4 regions of the Bacillus salitolerans genome follow, and region 1 is predicted to be linked to each of the others. Evidence: riboswitches for the same ligand, from Rfam matches in the RefSeq annotation. Region 1 holds a riboswitch; each other region holds the start of a gene.
The links. Region 1 has a riboswitch for S-adenosylmethionine ahead of ACFSCX_RS14255 (methionine ABC transporter ATP-binding protein). Riboswitches for the same ligand answer to the same signal wherever they lie in the genome.
Positions count from the first base shown of each region.

Region 1 (3,182 bases):
TCGTTACCGCCACAAGCTGCTAATGTAAATAATACTGCTACTAAACTAACAAATGTTAAAATCTTTTTCATGTTGTCTTCTCTCCTTATTTTTTATCTTTTATCTATAGATGATGTGACAATGTCACCGATAAACTGAATAATAAATACAATAATTAAAATGAAAATCGTTGATATTAGCGTTACATCATTTTGATTTCGTTGAAATCCGTCCAAGAAAGCTAAGTTTCCAAGACCACCCGCTCCAACAACACCTGCCATCGCCGTGTATCCGACTAACGCAATGGCTGTAACCGTTATTCCTGATACGAGTGCCGGCATTGACTCTGGAAGTAAGACTTTCCATATAATCGTTCCGGTCGTTGCTCCCATTGCCCTCGATGCTTCAATGACTCCTTTATCAATTTCTCGAAGTGCAATTTCTACCATTCTTGCATAAAACGGTGCTGCTCCTATGATGAGCGCCGGTAAAGCTGCATTGGATCCTAGCATCGTTCCAACGATAAACTTCGTAAATGGAATTAACAGTATAATAAGGATAATAAACGGAATTGAGCGGAAGATATTGACGATTCCAGCAATCGTTTGGTTGACGGTTTTGTTTTCCCATAAATTCCCTTTACCGGTTAAAAACAATAGGAGTCCTAAAATTACCCCGAATACAAATGTTGCTAGAACAGAAACAGCTGTCATATAAAGTGTTTGCAGAGTAGCATCAATCATTTTGTCCCACTTTACATTTGGTAGAAGTTGATTAAACACTTGAAATCACCTCCACACCGACTGACTGCTCTCTTATATAAGAAATAGCTTTTTCTACTTCAGTGTCTTCTCCATCAATGTGAAGAAATAATGCACCATAGGCTCCCGTTTGTAGTTGAGCAATTTTCCCTTGAAGTATATTGACCGTAATATTAAAGTTACGAATTACATTTGAAATGACTGGCTGCTCGGTTCCCTCTCCTACAAACGTCAACTGAATGACCTGACCATTTGGATAACGATGAAGTAAATGTTCAACCGTTTCCTTCGTTTCTTCTGGCTCAGTTAGTTGACCGACAAAACGCTTCGTAATAGGCTCCTGTGGATTTTTAAACACCTGCAACACATCGCCTTCTTCAACGACAATCCCATTTTCCATAACCGCAACACGATGGCAAATTTTACGAATGACATGCATTTCATGAGTGATAAGCACGATCGTGAGTCCGAGTCTTTCATTGATGTCGACTAGTAAATCTAGGATGGAATCGGTTGTTTGAGGATCTAAAGCTGAAGTCGCTTCATCACACAGTAGTACCTTTGGATTATTGGCTAATGCCCGTGCAATTCCAACACGTTGTTTTTGTCCACCACTTAGCTCAGAAGGATAGGCATCCCCTCTCCCCTCAAGGCCAACAAGCTTAATCAGTTCATTTACTCTCTTTACTTGCTCCTGTTTTTGGACACCAGCTATCTCTAATGGGAAGGCTATATTTTCTCTTACCGTTCTAGACCAAAGCAAGTTAAAGTGCTGAAAAATCATACCAATCTCCTGTCTTGCCTGTCTCAGCTCTCTGCCATTGATCTTAGCCATATCTCTTCCAGCGACAATGATTGATCCATCTGTTGGTTTTTCTAGCTGGTTAAACATTCGGATAAGTGTGCTTTTCCCTGCTCCACTATACCCAATGATTCCGAATATTTCTCCTTCTGCTATTTCCAGGTTAATTCCATTCACCGCGGTAACCTTCCCAGATTTTGAAGAGAATACTTTTTTTATATTCTTTAATGCAATCATGTTTTCCTCACCTTCTTTCCCTAAGTATCTTTATCGAATTACTACGGATAGTGTCATCGTCGTATCATATTTTTCCTTTAGTAAAAGGAAAAATATTAGATTAGAACAAAAAACCCTTTCTGCAATATGACAGAAAGGGTAAACATTCGTTTCCTCTCTCTCATCTTCCAAAGCAAACGCTTTGTAGGAATTGGCACCATTTCAACATCTTGTTGACGGTTGCCGGGTTTCATAGGGCCCAGTCCCTCCACCTCTCACGATAAGAGTTGTGTACGCATACACACTTTATTCAATTAGCACTTTAAATCACTCAAGGAAAAATTATTACGAAGGTAATCTTAGCATGTGCATGATTTAATCGTCAATACCTATTTTAAAATAATTTTATAGTATTCTTGTAACTATCAATCTACTGTTGCCTCTTTCCTGATTTCATTAGACACACCAGAAGCAAGAATGAGTGCTTGATTTAAATCATTCGTTAAATCTCTCACGGATTCAAGACCAATAGACAGACGTACTAACTCTTCAGTCACACCGGTTGCTATTAGTTGGTCACTAGTTAATTGAGAATGTGTAGTTGAAGCTGGATGAATGACAAGGGACCTTGCATCACCAACATTGGCTAAGTGGGACCATAGTTCAAGCGAATCAATAAATTTCTTACCTGCGTCTCTGCCACCCTTAATTCCAAAGACAACCACTGCCCCCTGACCTTTTATTAAGTATTTTTTTGCGAGAACAAACGATTCATGAGATTTAAGTCCTGGATATGAGACCCAATCAACTGATGGATGATTCACTAAATATTGTGCTATTTCCTTTGCGTTTTTAACATGTTTTTCCATTCGGAGCTGTAGTGTTTCAAGCCCTTGCAAAAGTAGAAATGCATTAAAAGGACTCAAGCATGAACCAAAATCTCGTAATAGCTGAACACGCAATTTAATGATATACGCCGCTTCACCAATATCTATATAACGTAAGCCGTTATAGCTAGGATCTGGATCTGTGAATCCAGGGAACTTATCACTGTTCCAATTAAATTTCCCTCCATCTACAATGAGCCCCCCAATGGAGTTTCCGTGACCTCCAATCCACTTCGTTGCTGAATGAACAACAATATCTGCACCCCATTTTAATGGTTTACAAAGCGACGGAGTGGCAAAAGTATTATCCACAATTAAAGGAATACCTGCCTCATGTGCAATATTGGCTACTGCTTCAATATCAAGAATTTGCAAACTCGGGTTTCCAATCGTTTCGGCGAATACCGCCTTCGTCTTATTAGTTATGGCTTTCTTAAAATTTTCTGGGTTGGAAGAATCTACAAACGTAACCTTAATTCCATATTTCGGAAAAGTCGTGGAAAATAAATTATAGGTCCCTCCATACAAATTAGTAGC
Region 1 is NZ_JBHUEM010000022.1:3,488-6,669, forward strand. Features, by position in the region: gene metQ (methionine ABC transporter substrate-binding lipoprotein MetQ) at 1-71, opposite strand, end outside; gene ACFSCX_RS14250 (methionine ABC transporter permease) at 93-761, opposite strand; gene ACFSCX_RS14255 (methionine ABC transporter ATP-binding protein) at 754-1,779, opposite strand; SAM riboswitch class I at 1,937-2,045, opposite strand; gene ACFSCX_RS14260 (O-acetylhomoserine aminocarboxypropyltransferase/cysteine synthase family protein) at 2,184-3,182, opposite strand, start outside.

Region 2 (3,182 bases), on a different contig from region 1:
CAAATAGGTCCGTACATTACCTAATGATATGTGAGATGTCTATCTAAACTAGAAGTTTATATACATAGTATAATTAACAGTAATAGGGTATTATTGGTAGAAAAGCGAGGGATTTAACGTGAGTACATATAAGATTGTTTTATTTGACTTGGACGGCACACTTTCTGATCCGAAGGTTGGGATTACAAAATCGGTTCAATATGCCCTAAATAAACTAGGTATAAATGAACCGAATTTAAATAGACTAGACTGCTTCATTGGTCCTCCCCTGCAAGAAACCTTTTCTAGTAAATATGGTTTCAATGAACATCAAACAAAACTTGCAATTGAATTTTATCGGGAAAGATTCAAAGAAAAAGGGATGTATGAGAATACATTGTACCCGCAAATTCCTTCTCTGTTATCAGAGCTTAAAAATAACGGAGTCATTTTAGTAGTTGCTACATCCAAACCAACAGTCTTCTCAAACCAAATTCTAGATTATTTTACTATTCGGGACTATTTTAAGTTAGTTGTAGGAAGTAATCTAGATGGTACTCGCAGTGCTAAAACTGAAATTATTGAATATATCGTGCAACAGTTAAATGTCTCATCATATTCAGATGTAGTAATGATTGGTGATCGTATGCATGATATTATCGGGGCAAAAAACGTAGGAGTCGATTCAATCGGTGTAACGTATGGGTATGGATCAGAAGACGAATTAAAAAAGTGTACTCCTACTTACATCGTTCATCATGTGGAAGAGTTAAGAAAACTATTAGTTTCGGGCGTTATGGTATCGAACGAAAAACAATAACCAGCAAAAAATTCAAATTATTTAAATTTCTTTATTGACAAAGTGGTGCAAACATTTTATTATGCTAATTAATCACAAAAAAAAATAAAGCGAAAACAACTCTTATCAAGAGATGGCTGAGGGACTGGCCCGATGATGCCCGGCAACCTACCGTTTACGGAAAGGTGCTAACTCCTGCAGGAAGGAATTCCTGATAGATGAGAGGTTGCCGAAATCCTTGTATTTGGTAAGCCTCTTTTCTATGGAAAAGAGGCTTTTTAGCGTCCATGATTTAAGATTGGAAAGTTTTCATCGGGAAGGAAGGGGAGGAAATTAGGAAGTATTGTACACTTAAACTTTAATGCGTTAATTTGATAATAAGAGAAAAGGGGTAAGGGGAATGAAACATAGAAAGAGTCTGATTTATACATTACTTTTAACTGTATTGCTAGGTCTTTTATCAGCATGTAGCTCTTCGAATACATCAACAGACACAAAAATAAGTGGGGACCAAGAGCAGAATTCGTTACATAATAAACGAATTGCGCTTATCATGCAAATTAATTTAGGGACATTTTCTTCCCAATACATATCGGGAGTAAAGGATCAAGTTGAGAAGCTTGGCGGGGAAGTAACTGTCTTTACAGCCGATGGTGATTTAGCGAAAATGGCCTCCAATCTAGATGCAGCCATTAACCAAAAATTTGATGGAATTTTAATTGATCATGGTACGAAGGAAGCTCTTGAAAGTGGTGTTAAGAGAGCGTCTGAAAAAGGAATACCAGTTGTTGTGTTTGATGCAGATATCGTAGTGGATGGTGTGACGGTATTAGAGCAAGGTGATCAAAAGATGGCTGAGATGACTTTGGAAAAACTTGCACAAGATGCTGGAGAAACAGGAAATATCGTAAAAATTTGGGTGGCTGGCTTTGCCCCAATGGAGCGTCGTCAAGTTGCATATAAAGAGTTTTTAGAAAAATATTCAAATATTAATGAAATCGCAGCTTTTGGTGCTGCGACTGCCAACACCGCTTTAGATACACAGGCACAAATGGAAGCAATATTAAAACAATATCCGAATAAAGGTGATATTACAGCGGTTTGGGCAGCATGGGATGAGTTTGCAAAAGGTGCCGTTAGAGCAATCCAGCAAGCGGGACGGACTGAAATTAAAGTATATGGAATCGATTTAAGTGATGAAGACTTGCAAATGATTCAAGATCCTAATAGTCCATGGGTTGCTTCTGCAGCTGTTGATCCAACAGATATTGGTCGTATTCAAGTACGTTATTTATACCAAAAGATACATGGTGATGATACGCCAGAGAAGGTTATTCTAGAGCCGGTGTTTGTTGAGCGTACACAGCTTCCAAGTGAGAATATTACGACAGACCAGCTGCATGAACATGTAGAAGGATGGGGAAATAGTCTGCAAGGGTATACAGACTATATTAAAGAGCTTGAGAGCAGTAAATAAGAATATAAGAAGTCCAGTCGAAATAACGATTGGACTTCCTGTTATGAAGGAGAGTGATTGTTTGTGGGGAACGTACTAGAAATGAAACAAATGAATAAATCTTTTTCATCAGTACCTGCATTAAAAAATGTTCACTTTTCTATTAAAAAAGGTGAAATCCATGCGTTGCTGGGTGCAAACGGGGCAGGAAAAAGTACACTAATGAAAATCCTGTCTGGTGCTTATACAGCTGATAGTGGTGATATTTTCATAGACGATAAACCTGTAAAAATGAATAATCCTAAACAAGCAAAAGAACTGGGCATTCAATGTGTGTATCAAGAGGTAGATGTAGCCTTAGTTCCTCATCTAACCGTGGCAGAGAATATACTGTTAGATCGGCAAACAGACCGAAATCGAAAGCTATGGATATCTTGGAAGAAATTTTATCATGAAGCAGAGGAAATTATAAAGAGGCTTGGATTTTCCTTATCTGTTAAGAAAAAGGTTGAAGATTTATCGCTAGCTGAAAAACAGTTAGTTTTAATTGCTAGAGCCATAAAGGAGCAGGCGAAAATTGTTATTTTTGATGAACCAACCGCGCCGTTAAGCGCAGATGAATCAGAACGACTGTTTACCATTATGAAAACATTACGAGATACAGGTGTTGGTTGTATCTTTATATCGCACCGACTTCCAGAAGTATTCCAAATATGTGATCAAATCTCCGTAATGCGTGATGGAGAGAAGGTTGTGACAATTCCTACTTCTAGCACAACAATTGATGAAGTAATTGAGAACATGTTAGGAAAGAGCCTTGAAGAAGAATTTCCAATCATTCATTCAAATCCTGGGAAATCATTACTTACTGTGTCTAATCTTTCAGGTGAAAAGGTAAAAGAAGTCAATCTACATGTTCGTGAAGGGGAAATTGTTGGTATTGTAGGG
Region 2 is NZ_JBHUEM010000008.1:15,544-18,725, forward strand. Features, by position in the region: gene ACFSCX_RS07700 (HAD family hydrolase) at 119-799, shown strand; SAM riboswitch class I at 899-1,003, shown strand; gene ACFSCX_RS07705 (sugar ABC transporter substrate-binding protein) at 1,179-2,255, shown strand; gene ACFSCX_RS07710 (sugar ABC transporter ATP-binding protein) at 2,337-3,182, shown strand, end outside.
Region 2: another riboswitch for S-adenosylmethionine. It lies ahead of ACFSCX_RS07705 (sugar ABC transporter substrate-binding protein); the one in region 1 lies ahead of ACFSCX_RS14255 (methionine ABC transporter ATP-binding protein).

Region 3 (3,182 bases), on a different contig from region 1:
GAATCAACTACCTTTAGCTCTTCAACATAATGTTCGGTTTTTAATTGTCGGTGATGGACCATCAAAGGCTGATCTTGAACGACAAGTTCCTACTAACGTTACTTTTACAGGATATTTAGGTGGTCAGGAGCTAGCAGAAGTTTATGCAGGCTCTGATTTATTCATTTTTCCTTCACCTACTGAAACCTTTGGGAATGTAGTGCTCGAAGCATTGGCTTGTGGTACACCTGTTGTGGGTGCAAATTCTGGAGGAGTAAAAAATATTATTAAAAATGGAATAACCGGTATTCTTTGTGAACCTAAAAAAGTTAGCTCGTTTGTCCATGCTATTGAATCCCTTTTATCAAATGATGAACTACGAAAAAATATGCAACATGAGGCAAGGACATATGCTTTAACACAAACCTGGGACTCCATCTTTGAGAGTTTACTTTATGAATATGAAACAGCCTTGCATCGTTCTAATGAAAAAAAGTTTGCCTAACTTTTAATCAGAAGAAAAGGCACAAGCGCCCCGTTTAGCCACAGGCAGAGCAAATCGTCTGTCATGAAAAGAAGGTGGTTTTTCCTTTTATTCATGACAGGTTGTTTGACCTCGAGTGGCTGGGTGATTGTGCTGGATTCCAAGTCACTAGCCCATTCTCTTACTGAAAACTTATACTTTCATAATAATAAATAAAAGGAACTGCATGTTTGCAGTTCCTTCTTTTAATTATGCTTGAGATTTTAACGCAGCAGCCTTGTCTGTACGCTCCCAAGGTAGATCTAAATCATTGCGTCCGAAGTGACCGTAAGCAGCTGTTTGCTTATAAATTGGACGACGTAAATCTAGCATTTTAATAATTCCTGCTGGGCGAAGGTCAAAATTGTTACGGATAAGATCAACTAATACTTCTTCATCAACAGTACCTGTTCCAAATGTATCAACCGCAATGGATACTGGTTGAGCAACTCCGATTGCATATGCTAATTGAACCTCAGCCTTATCAGCTAAACCAGCAGCTACAATATTTTTTGCAACGTAACGTGCAGCATATGCAGCTGAGCGGTCAACCTTTGTAGGATCCTTACCAGAGAAGGCACCGCCGCCATGACGAGCGTATCCGCCATACGTATCAACAATAATCTTACGACCTGTTAATCCTGCGTCTCCTTGTGGTCCACCAATTACAAAGCGTCCAGTTGGGTTAATAAAATATTTCGTGTTTTCATCAATTAGCTCTTTTGGTACAACAGGATCGATAACATGCTCTTTTAAATTACGGTGAATTTGTTCATTTGATACTTCTGGGTGATGCTGAGTGGAGATAACGATTGTATCAATACGAACTGGTACATTATTTTCATCATACTCAACCGTTACTTGTGTTTTTCCATCTGGACGTAGGTAAGGTAAAATTTCCTCTTTACGTACTTCTGTTAAACGACGAGATAATTTATGTGCTAATGAAATAGGCAATGGCATAAGTTCTTTTGTTTCATTACAAGCAAATCCAAACATAAGCCCTTGGTCACCAGCACCAATAGCTTCAATTTCTGCATCTGTCATTTGACCTTCACGAGCCTCTAGAGCTTGATCTACACCCATTGCAATATCTGCTGATTGCTCATCAATAGATGTTAGTACTGCACAAGTTTCTGCATCGAAACCATATTTTGCACGTGTATAGCCAATTTCTCGAATTGTTTCACGAACAATTTTTGGAATATCCACATATGTAGATGTTGTAATTTCCCCAGCAACTAGTACTAGACCTGTCGTTACAGATGTTTCACACGCTACACGTGCATTCGCATCCTTGGATAAAATTGCATCCAAAATCGAGTCAGAGATTTGGTCACAAATTTTATCAGGATGTCCTTCCGTTACAGATTCAGATGTAAATAAACGGCGTTTGTTTGACATCTTTTCATTATTCCTCCCTTATTCAATAAGAGGTTGTTCACCTCAAAGTTGATACGGTACTCATTCCCTTATTATTCTTAATCAAACACATTTTTATTAGAAAATTTTTGCTTAGCCAGAGTAATATATGTTAGATAAAACAAAGGTGTTCTTCCTTATACATGTATACCTGATTAGCTTATACAAAAACATGTTTTCATAATCCGATGTCAGAAGATAGGGCTAATTATATGTAGATAAAATAAAAAAACCTCTCCCATTTATAGAGGAAAGGTTTGTTGTATGTGTTAGCCTTTCGCTCTTATCGTTCAAGGCAGCTGCCTTGCAACAGGTTAGCACCTTATCATATTTTCATGATGGTTGCTGGGTTTCATAGGGCCTGTTCCCTCCACCTGCTCGGGATAAGAGAGTATCCGTTCGGCTCATATCATAACGTACTTAGTCGAATCCTGTCAATAACGAAATCAATACTTTTTATTTTAGATTTTACTTGTTTCCTTTAAATATGGTAAAACTAATACGGAGTATCATTATTTTTTTGGTTTTTTGTATCATTTTCTTTCTTTATTTCATCATGTATTTTGTATTTCATTAGTTCCTTTTCATTAATTCTCGGTTTTACTTGACTGTAAACACCACTAGCTGTTAACCCAATGATTAATGCAGTTAAGAGCCTTTCTGTCCAAAATTGTGGTATAAATACAAATAGTAGACCGAATCCAACCGCTAATAGGGATCGATACTTTTTATCAATTGAAAAGGCATTTCCTACTACCGTTACAAATGCAGCAATGATCGCGGCAATGGTAGCATAATCAAATGTACTTAGATTCATTAAATCCATCATTTAATATCCCTCCTCTTATTAAGCTATGAAGAATGCCTAAAAAAGGGTGGGCTATTGCCTAATAAAGAACAAGATGGTGAAATAATGGTACATTTTTGTGAATGATGCGTACAATAACGTAAAATAGTATAGACTATTCACTTAAATATGTTATACTAATTTTCAGAGCGAGTAATCGTTATCATTCACCTTTTTTAGATTAATAGAAAAATTATCAGGGAAAAGGCAGGTTATGAACATGAACTCTGTTGATGTATCAATCAACTTAAAAGAATTATTAAGCGGACAAAACATTTATACAAATTTGTCTGTTCCAGGTCTAGTTGAAAAAGTACTTGCAAGACATGAGGGAGAACTAACAGCAACAGGCGCAGTACGTGCAACAACAGGAAAATATACAGGGCGCTCTCCTAAAGATAAATTTATTGT
Region 3 is NZ_JBHUEM010000054.1:95,044-98,225, reverse strand. Features, by position in the region: gene ACFSCX_RS22505 (glycosyltransferase family 4 protein) at 1-484, shown strand, start outside; gene metK (methionine adenosyltransferase) at 713-1,906, opposite strand; SAM riboswitch class I at 2,205-2,314, opposite strand; gene ACFSCX_RS22495 (hypothetical protein) at 2,421-2,753, opposite strand; gene pckA (phosphoenolpyruvate carboxykinase (ATP)) at 2,992-3,182, shown strand, end outside.
Region 3: another riboswitch for S-adenosylmethionine. It lies ahead of metK (methionine adenosyltransferase); the one in region 1 lies ahead of ACFSCX_RS14255 (methionine ABC transporter ATP-binding protein).

Region 4 (3,182 bases), on a different contig from region 1:
CCCTTGTTCTACAACCTTGTTCACCTTCGCAACTAAACTAGCAAAGAATTGAACAGGTAAACTTTTTAAAATATCTGATTGCTCGAATACCTTCATCATTCCACCTACTTATTCAAATTAAACTATTTGGAATTTTTAATGAATTTTGGCTTGAAATTCTAGTCACAAATAATATATTGTTAAGAACAAAATGTAAAGTAATTTTTTGAGGTGATTTCAAATCTATGGAACTGAAAATAAGCTGTATACAATTTGATATTGTATTTGGAGATCCGAATGAGAACTATAACATCGTCGCAGAAAAAATGACACTCGCATTATCTGATAATCCGGACGTCATCGTTCTTCCAGAACTATGGTCCACCGGTTATGATCTAACAAGACTAGATGAAATCTCAGATAAAAATGGGGAAAGAGCACTCACATTTCTTACAAATTTCGCAAAGGAAAACAAGATTATTCTAATAGGTGGATCTATAGCGAAACAGACTAGTGAAGGTGTATATAATACAATGCTAATAATTGGCCGTGATGGAAATCTACTAGGAGAGTACAGTAAATTACATTTATTTAAATTGATGGATGAGCATCACCACCTCCAACCTGGGGTAAAAGACGGATTATTTGAAATAGGTAATACTCTATGTGCAGGACTCATTTGCTATGATATACGATTTCCTGAATGGGTTCGTAAACATACATCACAAGGTGCACAAATTGTGTTCGTAGTAGCGGAATGGCCGCTGCCTAGACTTGCACACTGGCGTACGCTCCTGATTAGTAGAGCCATTGAAAATCAATGCTACGTTATTGCTTGTAACCGATCAGGAAGTGATCCTCGCAATGTATTCGCAGGTCACTCTATGATCATTGATCCATGGGGAGAAATAATTTCTGAAGCAAATGAAACGGAATTTATTCTCACAGGTACGATTGATACTGAGAAGGTGACTTCTGTACGTAAGCAAATACCAATTTTTGAAGATAGAAGACCCGAATTTTATTGCTAAATATTTCATTTACTAAAAACTATTGACATATATAACTAAAAACTGTTATTATTTTCATCAAGTGAAAAATTTCTGAAAACTCGCTACCAACCGAGTTTCAACTGAAAACTTAACTTACTAAACTAAAACATTTAAGATTGACATATCTTAAATGAACATAATCTCTTATCAAGAGTTAGCTGAGGGAATGGCCCGATGAAGCTGCAGCAACCGACCGTAATACCATTGTGAAATGGGGCGCTTTACATTTGCGCCTGTGAGTAATCACAGAAGGCACGGTGCTACTTCCACAGAAAGAAGGTATTTCTTTCTGACAGATAAGAGGTGAGAAGTATAACTTCAAGCCTCTTTCTAACTGAAAGAGGCTTTTCTAATTGAAGAGCCTCCTACGTCATCTATTAATTGGAGGTAATCATGATGGAATTAACAAAAGAATATACGTATGAACCGTTAACAGAAGAAACAGCAACTACACTCGCTATTCGTTTAGGATTATTTAGAAATGATGTCACGTTAACATGTAAAGAAATTGGGGACGGAAATCTAAATCTTATCTTTCATATTCGAGATGAAGTAAATAATCAAGGGATTATTATTAAACAAGCTCTACCTTATGCAAAAGTAGTTGGTGAAAGCTGGCCACTCACTATAAATAGAAACAAAATCGAACGTGATGCACTTCATGTATTTGGACAATATGTACCTGAATTTGTACCAAAAGTCTACTATTCAGACGAGACACTTGCGATTATGATCATGGAGGATCTATCACACCTTGTAATTGCACGCAAAGGTTTAATTAACAATGCTCACTATCCTGTTTTGGCCAAACATATAGGTGTTTATTTAGCGAAAACGCTATTCTACACTTCAGATTTTGCTCTTGATCCTCAAGAAAAGAAAAAGTTAGTAAAACAATTCAGTAATCCGGAGTTATGTAAAATTACGGAAGACCTAGTATTTACAGATCCATTTTTTAATCATGAGACAAACAATTTTGAAGATGAATTAACGCCAAGTGTTCATCAAATATGGGAAAATATAAAATTAAAACAAGAAGTTGCAAAACTAAAGAAAAAGTTTGTAACGACTGGGGAAGCATTATTACATGGAGACCTCCACACTGGAAGCATATTTGCAAGTGAGTCTCAGACTAAAGTAATTGACCCTGAGTTTGCCTTTTATGGACCAATTGGATTTGATGTTGGCCAGTTTATTGCAAACTTACTTCTGAATGCTCTTTCTAAGCCTGAACACGAAAGGCTAAAACTTTATGATCAAATAATTGAAACATGGAATACATTTAAAGAAACCTTTACTACTAGCTGGGTTCAAGATAGTATAGAAATTTATACTAAAATTGAAGGATATTTAGATTTCACTCTCTCACAAATTTTCGAAGATACAATAGGTTTTGCCGGTTGTGAAATGATAAGGAGAACAATAGGATTAGCCCATGTTGCTGATTTGGACGGGATAGAAAAGCTCAATGATAGACTAATAGCCAAGACAAATGCCCTATCACTTGGTACTGAACTCATTCTAAACAGAGATTCAATTTATTCAGTAGAAGAACTCATTGTATTCATAAGGAGTGTACTACAACATGACTAATACATTATCGATACCACAATCAGTTCAGTGGAAAGATGATCATATTCTCCTCTTAGACCAACAATTATTGCCACATGAAACTACGTATCTCGAATTAAGAACCATTCAGGATGTGTGGAATGCTATTGTATCTTTAAAAGTAAGGGGAGCTCCTGCCATCGGCATAACTGCAGGATTTGGTTTAGCTCTTGCTGCTCAAAATTACGACTGTGAGACATTACAAGAATTCATTGAAAAACTTACAAAGGATCGTGACTACTTAGCAGGTTCTAGACCGACGGCGATTAATTTATTCTGGGCGTTGAATCGCCTTACCAATAGTATCTCCAACGCTAAATCTATTAATGGTGCTGTTACGACCCTTATTCACGAAGCGATACAAATTCAATTAGAGGATGAAGATGTATGTAAGCAGATTGGAGAGCATGCCTTATCCTTATTCAAAAATGGGGATAAAATCCTGACCATTTGTAATGCAGGATCTATTGCAACGGCAAAATATGGGACTGCCCTTTCACCCTTTTATTTAGCAAAGGAACGTGGAATTAAATTAGAAAT
Region 4 is NZ_JBHUEM010000003.1:288,467-291,648, reverse strand. Features, by position in the region: gene ACFSCX_RS03010 (pyridoxal phosphate-dependent aminotransferase) at 1-96, opposite strand, end outside; gene ACFSCX_RS03005 (carbon-nitrogen family hydrolase) at 225-1,010, shown strand; SAM riboswitch class I at 1,173-1,334, shown strand; gene mtnK (S-methyl-5-thioribose kinase) at 1,428-2,624, shown strand; gene mtnA (S-methyl-5-thioribose-1-phosphate isomerase) at 2,617-3,182, shown strand, end outside.
Region 4: another riboswitch for S-adenosylmethionine. It lies ahead of mtnK (S-methyl-5-thioribose kinase); the one in region 1 lies ahead of ACFSCX_RS14255 (methionine ABC transporter ATP-binding protein).